DNA from 3 places in the Blautia sp. CGZ-1-C1 genome. Region 1 is predicted to be linked to each of the others. Evidence: a T-box and tRNA genes for the amino acid it is inferred to sense, from the RefSeq annotation. Region 1 holds a T-box; the other regions hold tRNA genes.

The links. The T-box of region 1 lies ahead of thrS (threonine--tRNA ligase). A T-box ahead of a tRNA ligase gene usually reads a tRNA of that ligase, here a tRNA-Thr.
Region 2: it encodes a tRNA-Thr, which carries the amino acid that the T-box ahead of thrS (threonine--tRNA ligase) is inferred to sense. The anticodon was not compared.
Region 3: it encodes a tRNA-Thr, which carries the amino acid that the T-box ahead of thrS (threonine--tRNA ligase) is inferred to sense. The anticodon was not compared.

Annotation. Positions count from the first base shown of each region.
Region 1 covers NZ_JBWLUT010000160.1:5,937-10,765, forward strand. The annotation lists gene thrS (threonine--tRNA ligase) at 1-1,743, opposite strand, end outside; T-box leader at 1,925-2,130, opposite strand; gene AC058W_RS14955 (methylenetetrahydrofolate reductase) at 2,647-3,348, opposite strand; gene AC058W_RS14960 (hypothetical protein) at 3,341-3,526, opposite strand; gene AC058W_RS14965 (methylenetetrahydrofolate reductase C-terminal domain-containing protein) at 3,715-4,335, opposite strand; partial or broken gene rsxC (electron transport complex subunit RsxC) at 4,337-4,829, opposite strand, start outside.
Region 2 covers NZ_JBWLUT010000104.1:32,685-37,513, reverse strand. The annotation lists gene cysS (cysteine--tRNA ligase) at 1-304, shown strand, start outside; gene AC058W_RS09440 (Mini-ribonuclease 3) at 289-768, shown strand; gene rlmB (23S rRNA (guanosine(2251)-2'-O)-methyltransferase RlmB) at 765-1,502, shown strand; gene sigH (RNA polymerase sporulation sigma factor SigH) at 1,637-2,236, shown strand; tRNA gene AC058W_RS09425 (tRNA-Thr) at 2,358-2,429, shown strand; partial or broken gene AC058W_RS09420 (Uma2 family endonuclease) at 3,089-3,388, opposite strand; gene AC058W_RS09415 (Uma2 family endonuclease) at 3,476-3,985, opposite strand; gene AC058W_RS09410 (glutamine--tRNA ligase/YqeY domain fusion protein) at 4,339-4,829, shown strand, end outside.
Region 3 covers NZ_JBWLUT010000064.1:9,551-14,379, reverse strand. The annotation lists gene AC058W_RS04760 (ABC transporter permease) at 1-586, opposite strand, end outside; gene AC058W_RS04755 (ABC transporter permease) at 583-1,446, opposite strand; gene AC058W_RS04750 (ABC transporter ATP-binding protein) at 1,433-2,641, opposite strand; tRNA gene AC058W_RS04745 (tRNA-Thr) at 3,119-3,191, opposite strand; gene glgB (1,4-alpha-glucan branching protein GlgB) at 3,252-4,829, opposite strand, start outside.

The DNA of each region.
Region 1 (4,829 bases):
GGAACGCTGGTCAACGGAGCAGCGGATTCCGTTTTCTTTTAACTGTGCTTCAACTTTGGCAGCATAGTCGTGGAATTTCTCGGAAATCGGAACGACACGAACCTGTTCCGGGCAAAGCCATGTTGGGAACATACCTGCATATTTCTCAATCAGCCATGCCAGTGTTCTCTCATAACATCCCATGGATGTACGATGGATGATGTATGGACGCTGTTTTTCGCCGTTTTCGTCGATATAGTACATATCGAACTGTTCAGCAAGAAGAGCATCCCACTGGATTGTGATCATTGTGTCTTCTTTTCCGTATACGTTCTTGGCGTTGATATCAACCTTAGGTCCGTAGAATGCAGCTTCTCCGACATCCTCTGTAAATGGAATATTCAGCTCTTCAAGCATCTGGCGGATATGGCCTTCTGTCTCTTCCCATACTTCCGGTTCACCAATATATTTTTCTCTGTTATTCGGATCCCATTTGGAAAGATGGTAAGTTACATCTTCTTCTACGCCGAGAACCTGCAGACAGTACTGAGCAAGTGCAATACAGTCTTTGAACTCTTTCACCATCTGGTCTGGTCTTACAATCAGATGTCCTTCAGAAATCGTAAACTGACGTACACGTGTCAGACCATGCATTTCGCCGGAATCCTCGTTACGGAACAGAGTAGATGTTTCACCGTAACGAAGTGGCAGGTCACGGTAGCTGTGCTGTTCAGCTTTGTATACATAGTACTGGAATGGGCATGTCATTGGACGAAGTGCAAATACTTCTTTATCTGTTTCTTCATCTCCGAGGACGAACATACCGTCTTTGTAATGATCCCAGTGACCGGAAATCTTGTAAAGATCACTCTTAGCCATTAATGGAGTTTTGGTTCTTACATAGCCACGTTTTGTCTCTTCGTCTTCAATCCAACGCTGAAGTTCCTGCATGATGATGACACCGTTTGGCATGATAAGCGGAAGTCCCTGTCCGATTACATCTACAGTTGTAAAGATTTTCATCTCACGGCCAAGTTTGTTGTGGTCACGTCTCTTTGCTTCTTCCATCTGCTCAAGATGCTCTTTCAGTTCATCTTTGGAAGCATAAGCTGTTCCGTAGATACGTGTCAGCATTGCGTTCTTTTCGCTGCCTCTCCAGTAAGCGCTGGAAGAGGAGAGAAGCTTGAATGCTTTCACGCCTTTTACGCTCATAAGGTGAGGTCCTGCACAGAGATCTGTCCAGTCTCCCTGAGAATAGAAGGAGATTTCTGCTCCATCTGGAAGGTCTTCCACAAGTTCTACTTTATATGGCTCGTTTTTCTCTTTGAAGTATGCAATGGCGTCTTCTCTTGATTTTGTGAAACGCTCGATTTTTGCGCCTTTTTTGATAATCTTCTTCATTTCTTTTTCGATTGCATCCAGGTCATCACGGGAAAATGGAGGACAGTCGAAATCATAGTAGAATCCTGTATCGATAGAAGGTCCGATAGCAACCTTTGCATCCGGATATAAGGTCTGTACTGCCTGAGCAAGTACGTGGGATGCTGTATGACGAAGAACTGCAAGTCCCTTCTCATCTTTGGCTGTGAGGATGTTTAATTCGCAGTCACTGTCAAGAACTGTTCTTAAGTCAACAACTTCTCCGTTTACTTCTCCTGCACAGGCTGCACGTGCAAGTCCCTCGCTGATGTCGTAAGCGATGTCGATTACTGATTTAGCTTCGGCGTATTCTTTTTTTGAGCCGTCTTTTAATGTTACGATCATGGTCATTATCTCCTTTTTATAATTTGTTTTTATATTTTTCAGATGCACACTGACTTATAGTACAGCATGCCAATCCAAAATATATAGCAGAATTTCTTAAAAAATTTCTGCCGGTGCTTTTGTACTGCAAAGGGGCAAAAGAAAGAAATAAAAAAAGTCCCCTACAGTACGGTTAAATACTGTAGGGGACGAGATATCATATACTCGCGGTTCCACCCCGATTGTTCTGTCTTATCAGAACCACTTCATTTGATGGTAACGGAATCACCGGACTGTATTAAAGTCACTCAGAGGTGGTCTTCGGCTGGTTCGCGATAAAATGCTTGCACCAAAATGCATTTCTCTCTGTAACGTTTCTCAGCGTACTCTTCTCTTCAGCGTGTTGGTCTTTCTTATCTTTTCTGCCGCCTATTATAAACTTGAAGAATAAATTTGTCAATCATCAAAATGCTAAAAATGTTACTGTTCACTCCGTTCACAGCAACACGCTTCGCGATGCACAGAATTTATGCTAATCGCATAAATTCGCGCGGTATGTCTCGGGATTTTGGCATATTCATGCCAAAACACCTCGCGGAATAGTGGAGTGTGAACAGTAACCTAAAAATTACTGTTCTCACGATTCCGTGATATACAATACTCCTTAGGTTTTGCACAAAGAGATTCATATTTTTACATTACAAAGTGTCTTGCTGCAAACAAAGTGAACAATAAAGATATAATACAAAAAGCTGCCCGTCCACATACATTTTCATATGTGAACAGGGCAGCTCCTCATGTACTTTTTATGATATATCTCAGTTCAATTACCTTATAATCTCAATGTCTGGCGGATATTTGTAATCCGCTTTCGCTATCTGGTCCTATACCAGATAACAGATTCGGCTAATTTCCTCGTAAAAATCAGATCTCAGCCAGTTTCAGCAGATCCGGGATCTTGGATTCCCAGCCAAGTGCCATGATATGTACACCCTGACAATATGGCTTGCACTCTTTGATGATACGTGCGGCGATCTCAACACCTGTGATACCTGCTTTTGTCTTTTCTTTGTCGGCTTTGAGTTCCTCGATCATCTCATCCGGAACGTGGATACCGGCAACGTTGTTGTTCATGAATTTAGCCATTCCAGCGGATTTCGGAATGATGATGCCAACCTGTACCGGTTTTCCGAACTGTTTTGCTTTCTCCATGAATTTGATGAATTTCTCCGGCTCAAATACAGCCTGTGTCTGGAAGTAATCTGCACCTGCTGCAACTTTTCTTTCCATCTTTGCAAGCTGTGCATCAACGGAGTCGCTGCATGGAGATACAACAGCACCTTTGGAGAATTTAGGCGGCTCACCAACCAGTTCATTTCCGCCAAGGTCTACACCGGATTCCAGAAGCTTCACTGTGTGAAGAAGGGATACGGAATCAAGGTCAAATACCGGTTTTGCCTGTGGGTGATCACCCATCTTTGTATGGTCGCCTGTCAGACAAAGAATATTCTCAATACCAAGCATTGCTGCACTTAAAAGGTCAGATTCCAGAGCGATACGGTTTCTGTCACGGCATGCAAGCTGGAAAATCGGATCCATACCGGCATCCTTAAGAACCTTACACATAGCAAGAAGATCCAAGACGCATAACAGAAGACTGGTTATCTGTTACGTTAACTGCATGAACATCTTTTAGATAAGTTTTGGCTTCTTCTACCAGCTCATCCACATGGATTCCTTTTGGCGGTCCCACCTCTGCAGAAACTACAAATTCACCACGATCGAATAATTCTTTCATTTTCATTGTACATTACTCCAATCAATATAATTAATCTTGAATACTGTCCACTCCATTTATATACATTCCACAAAACATAACTACAAAGCATATCTGCAATACTCATACAATGCTCAAATATTCCGGCCTTATGCCCTATATATAAATCCGCGCTGCAATTCTAAGTGAACAGTATCGTAACTTATGCTTCTATATTATTTCACATCATCATCTGTTGCGAAATTATGAATCTGTGTCGGGCATTTCAGCAGATCAAGGCGTCCGATCTCTTTCAGACGTCTGTAGATGCGCTCCCATCCACATTCCATATCGCTGTCCACTTCGCATTTGCCATTCTTGGAACCGCCGCACTGGCCGTTTACAAGACTCTTGGAACATGCTGTGATCGGGCAGATTCCGCCGGTAAGGTTCAGATAACACTCACCACACTGATCACATTTATACTCTAACGGTGTCACGCCCTGGAAACCAGGTACCGGATATGTATCGCAGGCTGCGCATACTTTCTTGTCATCCAGATATTCTGAAATGGTCTGTACACCAACACCACAGGAGAATACTAAAACAAGATCAGACTCTTTGATCTTATCCATATGTTTCTTAAGACGTAACTGCATATTTTCCGGATTACAGATATAATCCGTTGTCATAATTCCTGTCACATTTCCTTCAGCGGAGAGCTCCTTCTGAAGTTCGACAGCTTCTTTTTCCGGAAAACGAACTTCTTTACATCCATGGCAGTTAATGATGAAAACTTTCTTTCCAGCTGTCAGTGATGTGATAGTTTCTTTTGCTTTTAACTGGGTTATTAACATATTACTTCATCCCCCTTACTGCATTTTTTCCGGCTTTGATACTGTTAATGATCGGAATCTTGGAAGAACAGATATACTGACAGCATCTGCACTCAACACAATCCATAACGCTCATGTCTTTCATAGCCTGCCAGTTCTCTTCCTTCGCATATTTCACGAAATACAGTGGAGAAAGTTCCATCGGACATACATCCACACAACGTCCACACTTGATACATGGCTGCTCTTTCGTCTCGTCTGTATCGATCGCGATAATACCGTTGGAGCCCTTCATCATAGGAACTTCCAGAGTACTCAGAGGGAATCCCATCATAGGTCCACCCATCTTAACAAGTACATCATCATCTGTAAATCCACCACAGTAATCGATCAGCTCTTTTACGCTGGTACCGATCTTGATGATAAAGTTGCCCGGGTTCTTAATCTTCTCGCCTGTTACAGTTGCAACACGCTCAACCAGAGGCATACCTTTCTGGATCGCATCGGAGATTGCT
Region 2 (4,829 bases), on a different contig from region 1:
GGACGCACTGGCTGCAATTTTTGAACTGGTTAAATTTGCCAATACAAATGTATCCGAAGAAAGCTCCTCAGAATTCGCCGGAGTACTGCTTGATACAATGGTAAAATTATGCGATGTACTTGGTCTGAAAGCAGAGAAGAAAGAAGAAATTCTTGATAAAGAAATCGAAGACCTGATTGCAGAACGCCAGGAAGCAAGAAAAGCAAAGAACTTTGCGAGAGCAGATGAGATCAGAGATGAGCTTCTGGCTAAGGGAATTATCCTTAAAGATACCCGTGAGGGAGTAAAATGGAAACGAGCTTAAACGGTATGGCAGAAATAAATGAGTTTGATAAGCATGATATTGCTGGTTTAAAAGGATTGCTTCATCAGGTATTTCATCTGAAAGATAATGATATGAGGTCTTACTCACCCTTGACTTTAGCTTATATCGGAGACGGTGTTTACGAACTGGTGATCCGCACAATTCTTGTGAAAAAAGGAAACTGTCCGGTAAATCAGCTGCACAGAAAGGCAAGCAGTCTGGTTAAAGCAGGCACACAGTCTTCTATGATGGAAGTGATCGAACCAATGCTTACGCAAGAGGAGCACAGCGTTTATAAAAGAGGCAGAAATGCGCACTCCCCGACAATGGCAAAGCACGCAACAATGGCAGATTACCGCAGAGCAACCGGGTTTGAAGCTCTGATGGGATATTTATATTTAAAAGATGATTTCGGCAGGATCATAGAACTGGTCCGTGCTGGAATCGGAGAGGATCAGATATGAGTGAACAGATAGAAGGACGCAATGCAGTCCTGGAAGCTTTTCGTTCCGGTAAATGTGTAGATAAGCTGTTTATCCTGGATGGATGCCAGGATGGACCAGTCCGCACTATTGCCAGAGAGGCGAGAAAAAAAGATACGATTATCAATTATGTGGCAAAAGAGCGTCTGGATCAGTTAAGTGAGACAGGTGCGCATCAAGGCGTAATCGCCCAGGTAGCTGCTTATGAATATGCAAGCGTAGAAGATATCCTTGCAAAAGCAAAGGAAAAAGGGGAAGATCCATTTATCTTTATTCTGGATAATATTGAAGATCCTCATAATCTCGGTGCAATCATCCGTACTGCAAACCTGGCAGGAGCACATGGCGTGATCATTCCGAAGAGACGTGCAGTAGGACTGACCTCTACAGTTGCCAAGACTTCAGCAGGTGCATTAAACTATACACCTGTTGCAAAAGTGACAAATCTGGGACATACCATTGATGAGCTGAAAGAGCAGGGTGTGTGGTTTGTATGCGCAGATATGGGTGGAGAAACTATGTATAACCTGAATCTTACAGGTCCGATCGGAGTTGTGATCGGTAACGAAGGTGAGGGAGTAAGCAGACTGATTCGCGAGAAATGTGATTTTGTAGCATCTATTCCGATGAAGGGGGATATTGATTCCCTGAATGCATCAGTAGCAGCAGGCGTACTCGGCTATGAGATCGTACGTCAGAGAATGCAGAAGAAATAAGTGCCATATTTACATTAGTTATTAGAGGGTTATGTGGTTAATCTGTTTTGGTGTAAATAGCGTATTGGTTGTGCAGCAGAATAGAATTGTTTCAGTTAATAGCAAGATTTATGGAAAACGGAAGGTTTAAATTGATGAAACAGTATGACGGAATCAAGGATGAAGAATTAATCTTTCGCTTTAAAAACGGAGAGTCAGAGATTCTCGACTATCTTATGGAAAAATACAAGAACATGGTCCGCAAGAAAGCAAGGACCATGTTCCTGATAGGCGGGGAGAATGATGATCTGATACAGGAAGGTATGATCGGACTGTTTAAGGCAGTCCGCGACTACCAGCCGGACAAAGATGCCACATTTCAGACTTTTGCGGGCATATGCGTGGACAGACAGATTTACAATGCAATCCAGAGTTCTAACAGGCAGAAACATCAGCCGCTTAACTCATATGTCTCTCTCAGTGAGCAGGGCGGAGAGAACGAAGAACATCTTGGTGATACCTGGGTAGAAAATCCGGAATCGATCATCATCGACCAGGAAAACGTTGAGAATCTGGAACAAGAGATCACTACCACATTAAGCCCAATGGAGAATCAGGTACTGGAATACTATCTGGCAGGAAACGGCTACGGAGAGATTGCCGAACTTATGGGAAAAACACCAAAATCTATAGACAACGCACTCCGCAGAATCCGCACCAAAATAAAAGAACAACTGGAACAGCTCCGTAAATAAAAAATACAGAATTTTAACTGAAGGTAATTTTTATAAAAATAAAAAAGTTAAAAAATAGGGATTGACAATACGGTTAAGTTCTGGTAACATATCCAAATGTGAGCGGTAAATCCGACACGATGCTGATGTGGCTCAGAGGTAGAGCACTTCCTTGGTAAGGAAGGGGTCACGGGTTCAATTCCCGTCATCAGCTTTTTTTAATGCTTGAAAATAAAGGATTTCTTGAACCTCGGTACCTCAAAAGTAATCAAAACCTGACTTTTGCAGGTAAATTAACAAAAAACACCCGTCAAACCCAATAATTACAGGGCCTTGCCCTAACAATAAGAAGAAAGCCCAAGAAGCTGCAACTTCAAGGGCTTTCATTCTTTTTGTTATAAACACTTTAATACCTTTTGCCTACTGGCATTATAGCATATGCAGATCATGAAATCAATATGCAGATGAGTCTGAAAAAATAAAAAAGAGTAAAATAGTTACTGTTCACACACCACCACTATCCCGCGAGGTGTTTTGGCATAAATATGCCAAAATCCCGAGACATACAAGCCAAAATTCCATTGCCGCAGGCAATCTGGAATGAATTTTGGCTACGTTACTGAGAACGGAGTGAACAGTAACGTAAACTATCCCGTTGGTTTATGCCTTATTTCCCAAAATGGCTCAGTTGATAGGTTTATTCTCTTTAATAATCTGCACCCGTGACTATTGCTATTTATCTGCCTCACAAGTGTCGAAGACCCGTGTTCCTCTGGAAACAGAGATTGATTTCTGAGAGAATTACCATCAAGTATAAGAAAAATCGGAGCAAAAGCATTCTACCAGTGTACATCCATTAAGATGCTGAAGATTATTACAACCGTTATCATCAAGCTTATTTTTATCACAGATTACAGAAATATCCGGTTCTACGTAGGTATTACTTGCTTCGTCAAGATGTACTGCGAATGGTGCAGGAATCACTTCACAAGATCCCTTGTGTTGTTTTATATAATTACGGATAGAAGCGGAGAGTTCCATAACGATTTTCTGGTGTTTATAGGTTGGTGGTGCCATATAATAGATGTGTCCATCAATAAGCTCGGCTCTTTCTCCGTCTGGCAAAGCATAGATATCTTCAATGGTATAAGATTCTTCTTTAGATAAAGCCATACAATCACGCTCCTTTTGGGCTATGTTATAATGGATTCAGGTAGAATATTCAACGCTAACAATCGGACAGCAGTCCCATTGACAATGTTAATATTCCCCAATATCAAATAGCTCATCAAAAGTTATCTTCAAGTTTGGAAACATAACCAGTTGTAAATCTTCTTTATTCTGAGCGGTAACTGTTTTATAAAGATACGGATAACCAGTACCATCTTCTTTAAAGTCAAAAAGATAAATTTCTACAGATTTTTTTCTCCAGTCAACAATCCAGTACTCAGAAACACCGACTTTACAGTAAATATCCATTTTTTCGTGGCGGTCATATTCTTCAGTGGCATTGGATAAAACCTCCATTACAAAGCGAGGAATGCCGGTAAAAGAAATGTTTTTACGATCTCTCAGGTTGCAGATGATTGATACATCAGGAATGATTACTTTGTCGTCATTTTCACGCCATTCGTACTGAACACCGTCACCAAAAACACGACAAAGACTATCTTTAATCTGACTTCCAATTTTAATAACGAAGTTGTTAATTACCATAGAATGTTCGAGGTAAGTTTTGCTTAAATCTTCGATTGGCAATGCGTTACTCATGTTGCTGCACCTCCTGAATATATTGGTATAATCGTATATATTGAGATAATTATAAGTGTTAACACAGATTTCGTCAAGAAAACCGGAAACTTAAAATGGCAAAACAGATGTCAGTATCAGCCTCAATAGTGCATAAAATAAGGCTTGCCACCATTGTGGAAACAGTTGACAGATGGAATTTCCAATGATAATATAAATTCATTCGTTTGTGCTTAATAGAAGGAAAATCAATATAGTTAATAAAATGTACTTATATTATAACTGAAAATAACGGATATACTGGTTTTGTGGGTACGGGCAGATAATGCAGTGACATGAAACATGTATAAAATACGAAAACAGGAGGGAAAAAGATGGAGAACGAAACAGTTTCCAAGAATTTTATTGAGAATATTATTGATAAAGATTTAGCAGAGGGTGTTTATGACACCGTGCATACACGTTTTCCGCCGGAACCGAATGGATATCTTCATATCGGTCATGCGAAATCTATTCTTTTAAACTATGGCCTTGCTCAGGAGTATAACGGCAAATTCAACATGCGTTTTGATGATACAAACCCTACAAAAGAGAAAAGCGAATTTGTAGAATCTATTAAAGCTGATATCAAATGGCTGGGTGCTGACTGGGAAGACAGACTTTTCTTTGCATCTGACTATTTTGACCAGATGTATGAAGCTGCTGTAAAGCTGATCCAGAAAGGAAAAGCATACGTATGCGACCTGACAGCAGATCAGATCCGTGAATACCGCGGAACACTTACAGAGCCAGGTAAAGAGAGCCCATACAGAAACAGAACTGTTGAAGAGAATCTTCAGCTTTTCGAGGAGATGAAAGAGGGTAA
Region 3 (4,829 bases), on a different contig from region 1:
TGGCAAACGCAAGCAGCGAACCTGAAATTACAGCCGGCATAATTAAGGGCAGCGTAATATCCCGGAAAGCCCTGAACGGTCCTGCACCCAGATCCCTTGCCGCCTCTTCCAACGCAGGGTCCATTCCCGCCAGTCTTGCCTTCACTTCCATCAGAATATAAGGCACACAGAATATCGTATGACCTATTAACAGTGTCAGCATGCCAAAAGGCAGGTTCAACATATAAAAGAATGCCATCAGCACCATACCAAGGATGATCTCCGGTATCATTAACGGCAATATGGAAATGTATTCCAGTGCACCTTTTGACTTCCAGTGAATCCTTGACAGGCCAACTGCGCCCAGAGTACCGATCACTGCACTAACCAGACAGCTTAATACCCCAAGGATCAGACTGTTTACCAGTGCTTCCAGCATTGCTCTGTCATGGATCAGTTCCTGATACCATTTCAGGGAAAAGCCTGTAAATTTCACCGGCAGTTTGGATTCATTAAATGAGAAAACGATCACTACTGCAATAGGGAGATACATCAGGAAGAAAATCAGCCCCATATAAAATCCGGCAAATCTTGAATTCTTTTTCATCCGATTCCCTCCAGTTCTCTGGCATTTGTCACTTTCCTGTAGATCATGATCAGTACAGTTGTAAGTACCATCATCACCACAGCAAGTGCTGCTGCAAATGGCCAGTTACTTCCTCTTGTCATCTGATCCTGGATCAGGCTTCCGACAAGTACCACTTTATTTCCGCCCAGGATATCTGCAATAAAGAACAGTCCCATGGATGGCACGAAAGTCAGGATCACACCCGAAAGCAACCCGGGCAGTGTAAGCTTCAGTGTTATGGTAAAAAATGCCTGTATTCTGGATGCACCAAGATCTCTGGCAGCCTCCACATAAGACCAGTCCAGCTTCTCTGCGCTGGAGTATACAGACATAATCATAAACGGGAGTAGCACATAAATCATACCGATCACAATTGCCGGATAGCTGTACAGGATGGACAGCGGTTTCTCAATGATCCCGAGTTTTATCAATACAAAATTCAAAAGTCCTTTTTTCTGCAGAATAATGATCCAGCCATACAGACGAATCAGGGAATTTACCCAGAACGGTGTGGACAACAGAAGCTGTGCCTTTTTCTTTCTGTGCTCCGGCAGCCTCGCCATGAAATACCCGAACGGATAGCCGATCAAAGCGATCACTATCGTACTGGTAAATGCCAGCTTCAGTGATTCCACAAATGTATTCAGGTATACAGGTTCCAGAATATTTCTGTAATTGTCCAGCGTAAATTTCCAGGTCACCCCAAATCCTCTGGACGGCGTAGCAAAACTAAGCGCCACCATATAGATAAGAGGGCATACCACAAACACAATGGTAAAAATGTACAGTGGAAGTGCCATCCATGCAGAACTGTCAGAACGGCTTCTACGCTTCTTCATGAATATCCTCCCTGTCTACCAGTACTGCATCTGCCGGCAGGAAACTGCATCTTACTGTCTGGCCTTCTGCTACGGATGCGTCGATTCCGTATCTGCTGGCAATCAATTGTGTACCATCGCTCAGCTTCAGGGTTACACGAAGCTGACCTCCTGCAAAGTTCTTCTCTGTAACAGTCGCCTGTAAGCCCGATATACTATTCGTATCATGTATATCCGAAATCCCACCTGCCATACTTATATCAACAATGTCTCCGTTATCTGTACCGGTATCACCGATTGCGGCAGCTTCCTGTAACAATACATTTTCACTTCTCACAGCCAGAGTTACGTTCTCTCCTGCTGTAAGGTGCTGTTTTGCCCCTGTATCCTTTGTATCCTGCTGACTTGCTTCAAGCTTTACAATTACCTTGTCATTTCCAATTTTTACGATTGCATTCTGTCCCTGAATACTCTCTGCAACTCCATGCAGGATATTCGCATTTCCTACAAATGTTGCCACATAACTGGTCTTTGGATGATTATAGATCTCATCCGGTGTTCCGATCTGCTCTATACGTCCGTCCCTCATCACCGCGATCCTGTCAGACATATTGATAGCTTCTTCCTGATCATGAGTGATATAGATAAATGTAATTCCCAGTTTCTTCTGCAGATGCTTCAGTTCTATCTGCATCGCACGGCGAAGCTGCAGATCCAGTGCTCCCAGCGGTTCATCCAGAAGCAATACTTTGGGATTATTCACCAGTGCTCTCGCAATGGCAACTCTCTGTTTCTGACCGCCCGAGAGTTCGGAAGGCTTTCTTTTTTCATATCCTTCAAGCTGAACCAGTTCCAGCATCTGAGAAACTTTTTTCCTGATCTCACTCTTAGGAACTTTTTTCAGCTTCAGACCATAGCCAATATTCTCCGCAACATTCATATGCGGAAAGAGCGCATAATTCTGAAATACCGTATTCACATCCCTCTGGTTCGGCTCCAGACCTGTCACTTCCCTGCCGTCCAGCCAGACACTTCCTGCATCGGGCTGTTCCAGACCGGCAATGATTCGCAGCGTTGTCGTCTTGCCGCATCCCGAAGATCCCAACAAAGTAATAAACTCTCCTTTACTGATCTCAAGACTGATATTATCCAGAACTGCTTCGCCTTCTGTAAAACTTTTCTTTATCTCTTTCAGTTCAAGTGAAATCTCTGCCAACTATACTCAGCTCCTTTCATGTAAAAAAGTTACCAACTAAAAAAGATACAAAACCACGCGTAAAAGCTCTCGCCCCTACATCGGCTTATGCCAATGCTGACGCCTGTTACAGTGCCAGTCTCTGCATGGTTTCGCATCTGTATATGTCCATTTTTCCAATTATAGATATATCCGGTCCGTCCTGTTCCATCCAGTCTGCGGGCACTCCTGACCATGATGTCCACATAAGAAAACCGGAAATCAACCATTCTTCTTGATAGATTCCCGGTCATTATTTATTTGGTATAATCCAAAAGTTATATTAAAGGATAGGCCCGAGATTGTCAAGTAAATTTCTCTTTACAATCATTTCAATTCCTACCGGCAATTTTAAGGTACTCACCATACGAACCTCCATAAAAACATAAAAAATCCACTATACTCTGCTTTTCAGTATAGCGGATTTTCTATAAAATTACAATTGCCCAATATCTTTCAAGCTGAAAATGAGACTCGAACTCACGACCCCTTCATTACGAGTGAAGTGCTCTACCGACTGAGCTATTTCAGCTTATGCTGTAATCTGTCAGAAATTGATAATTCTGACAGCCACAGCATTTAGTTTATAATATTATTTCTTCTCTGTCAAGTCCTTTTTGACCGGTATTTTCTCCTCCGTTTTATTCACTATTTGGGGTGCTTCTTTTGTCACCTTTTTCGTCACCGGTTTCACTGCAGTTTTTACAGCTGCTTTTGTTTTCCCGGCAGCCTTGCGTACAGTTCTTGTCTTGGTAATGGATTTCTTGATCTGGCCATGCTCGGCAGCGGGCTTTTTCTCTGTTTCTTCCGGAGTGCAGGTAAAGACTGCCACACCAAGTGCCGGAAGCTTTACTGTGATGGAATACTCTCTCTCATCACACTCAGCCTTCTTCGCTGCTTTCACTCTCGTATTTACTACACCATTACCACCGTACTTTTTATCATCACTGTTAAAGATTTCTTTATATTTGCCGGCAAAAGGAACTCCCACATTGTAGTTTTCATATGGAATTGCCGCGAAATTGCAAACAGCCAGAATAGTTTCTTCCGGTTTCTCTGTCTTTCTCATGAATGCGATCACATTCTCCTCATACTTCATCAGCTGAACCCATTCAAATCCATCATATTCATCATCCAGCTGATAAAGTGCAGAATGAGCAAGATACATATTATTGAGGTCTTTGACACATAATTCCAGTTCTTTCGGCATATCTTTGTCCGGTGCCATCATCTTGCATCCCGGATGAAGCATCATATAAGCATAAGCCTCTCTGATCTGCGCATTCTTCTGTTCTTCACTTCCCGGCAGCCTATCTGCGAAATCCTTCAATGTACCAACATCCCTGCTGCCAAGGGTCAGAATATAATGTTCACAGTATGCATAGAGCATGGACATGGTCAGCTGATCATGGTAATTCTTTCTCTCAATAGGATCCTTGCTCAGATATTCAAGCAGATCTTTTGTCCATCCACCACTCCATTTATAGTCAAATCCCAGATGGTCATTTCCCACACTGTCTGTCAGCTCCGGCCAGAGTCCGTTCTCCTGAGCAACTAAAAGCAATCCGGGATTTCTCTCCTTTATCACAGAATTCAGATGCTTCAGAAATTCCAGAGCATCCAGGTTTTCATTGGTTCCGTAAATATTAGGTGTCCACTCTCCCGGATTTCTGCCATAATCCAGATACAGCATGGCATCCACATCATCCATACGCAGACCGTCAGCATGGTAAACCTCAGCCCAGAAGCAGGCATTGGAAATCAGAAAATCCTTAACCATCGGGCTTCCGTAATTATAGAGCAGTGTTCCCCAGAACGGATGAATCGCCTCTGCCGGATTCTGTCTCTCATAAAGAGGTGTTCCGTCAAATTTCTCCAGACCGGAGGCATAACGTGGAAACTGTGCAGGTGTCCAGTCCAGGATCACACCGATCCCCGCCTGATGCAGCTCATCTACCAGCTTCTGAAAATCCGCCACGCTTCCAAATCTGGAAGTAGGTGCATAATATGCATATGTAGAATAACCACCTGTAATATCATCCAGGTATTCCATCACAGGATGGAGTTCCACATGGGTAAAATCTTTCTCTGCCAGAAATTCCACCAGTTCCTCAGCAGATTTCCATTCCTCCAGAGATGTTTCGTATATAGAAACTGGCTGTTTCCTGTC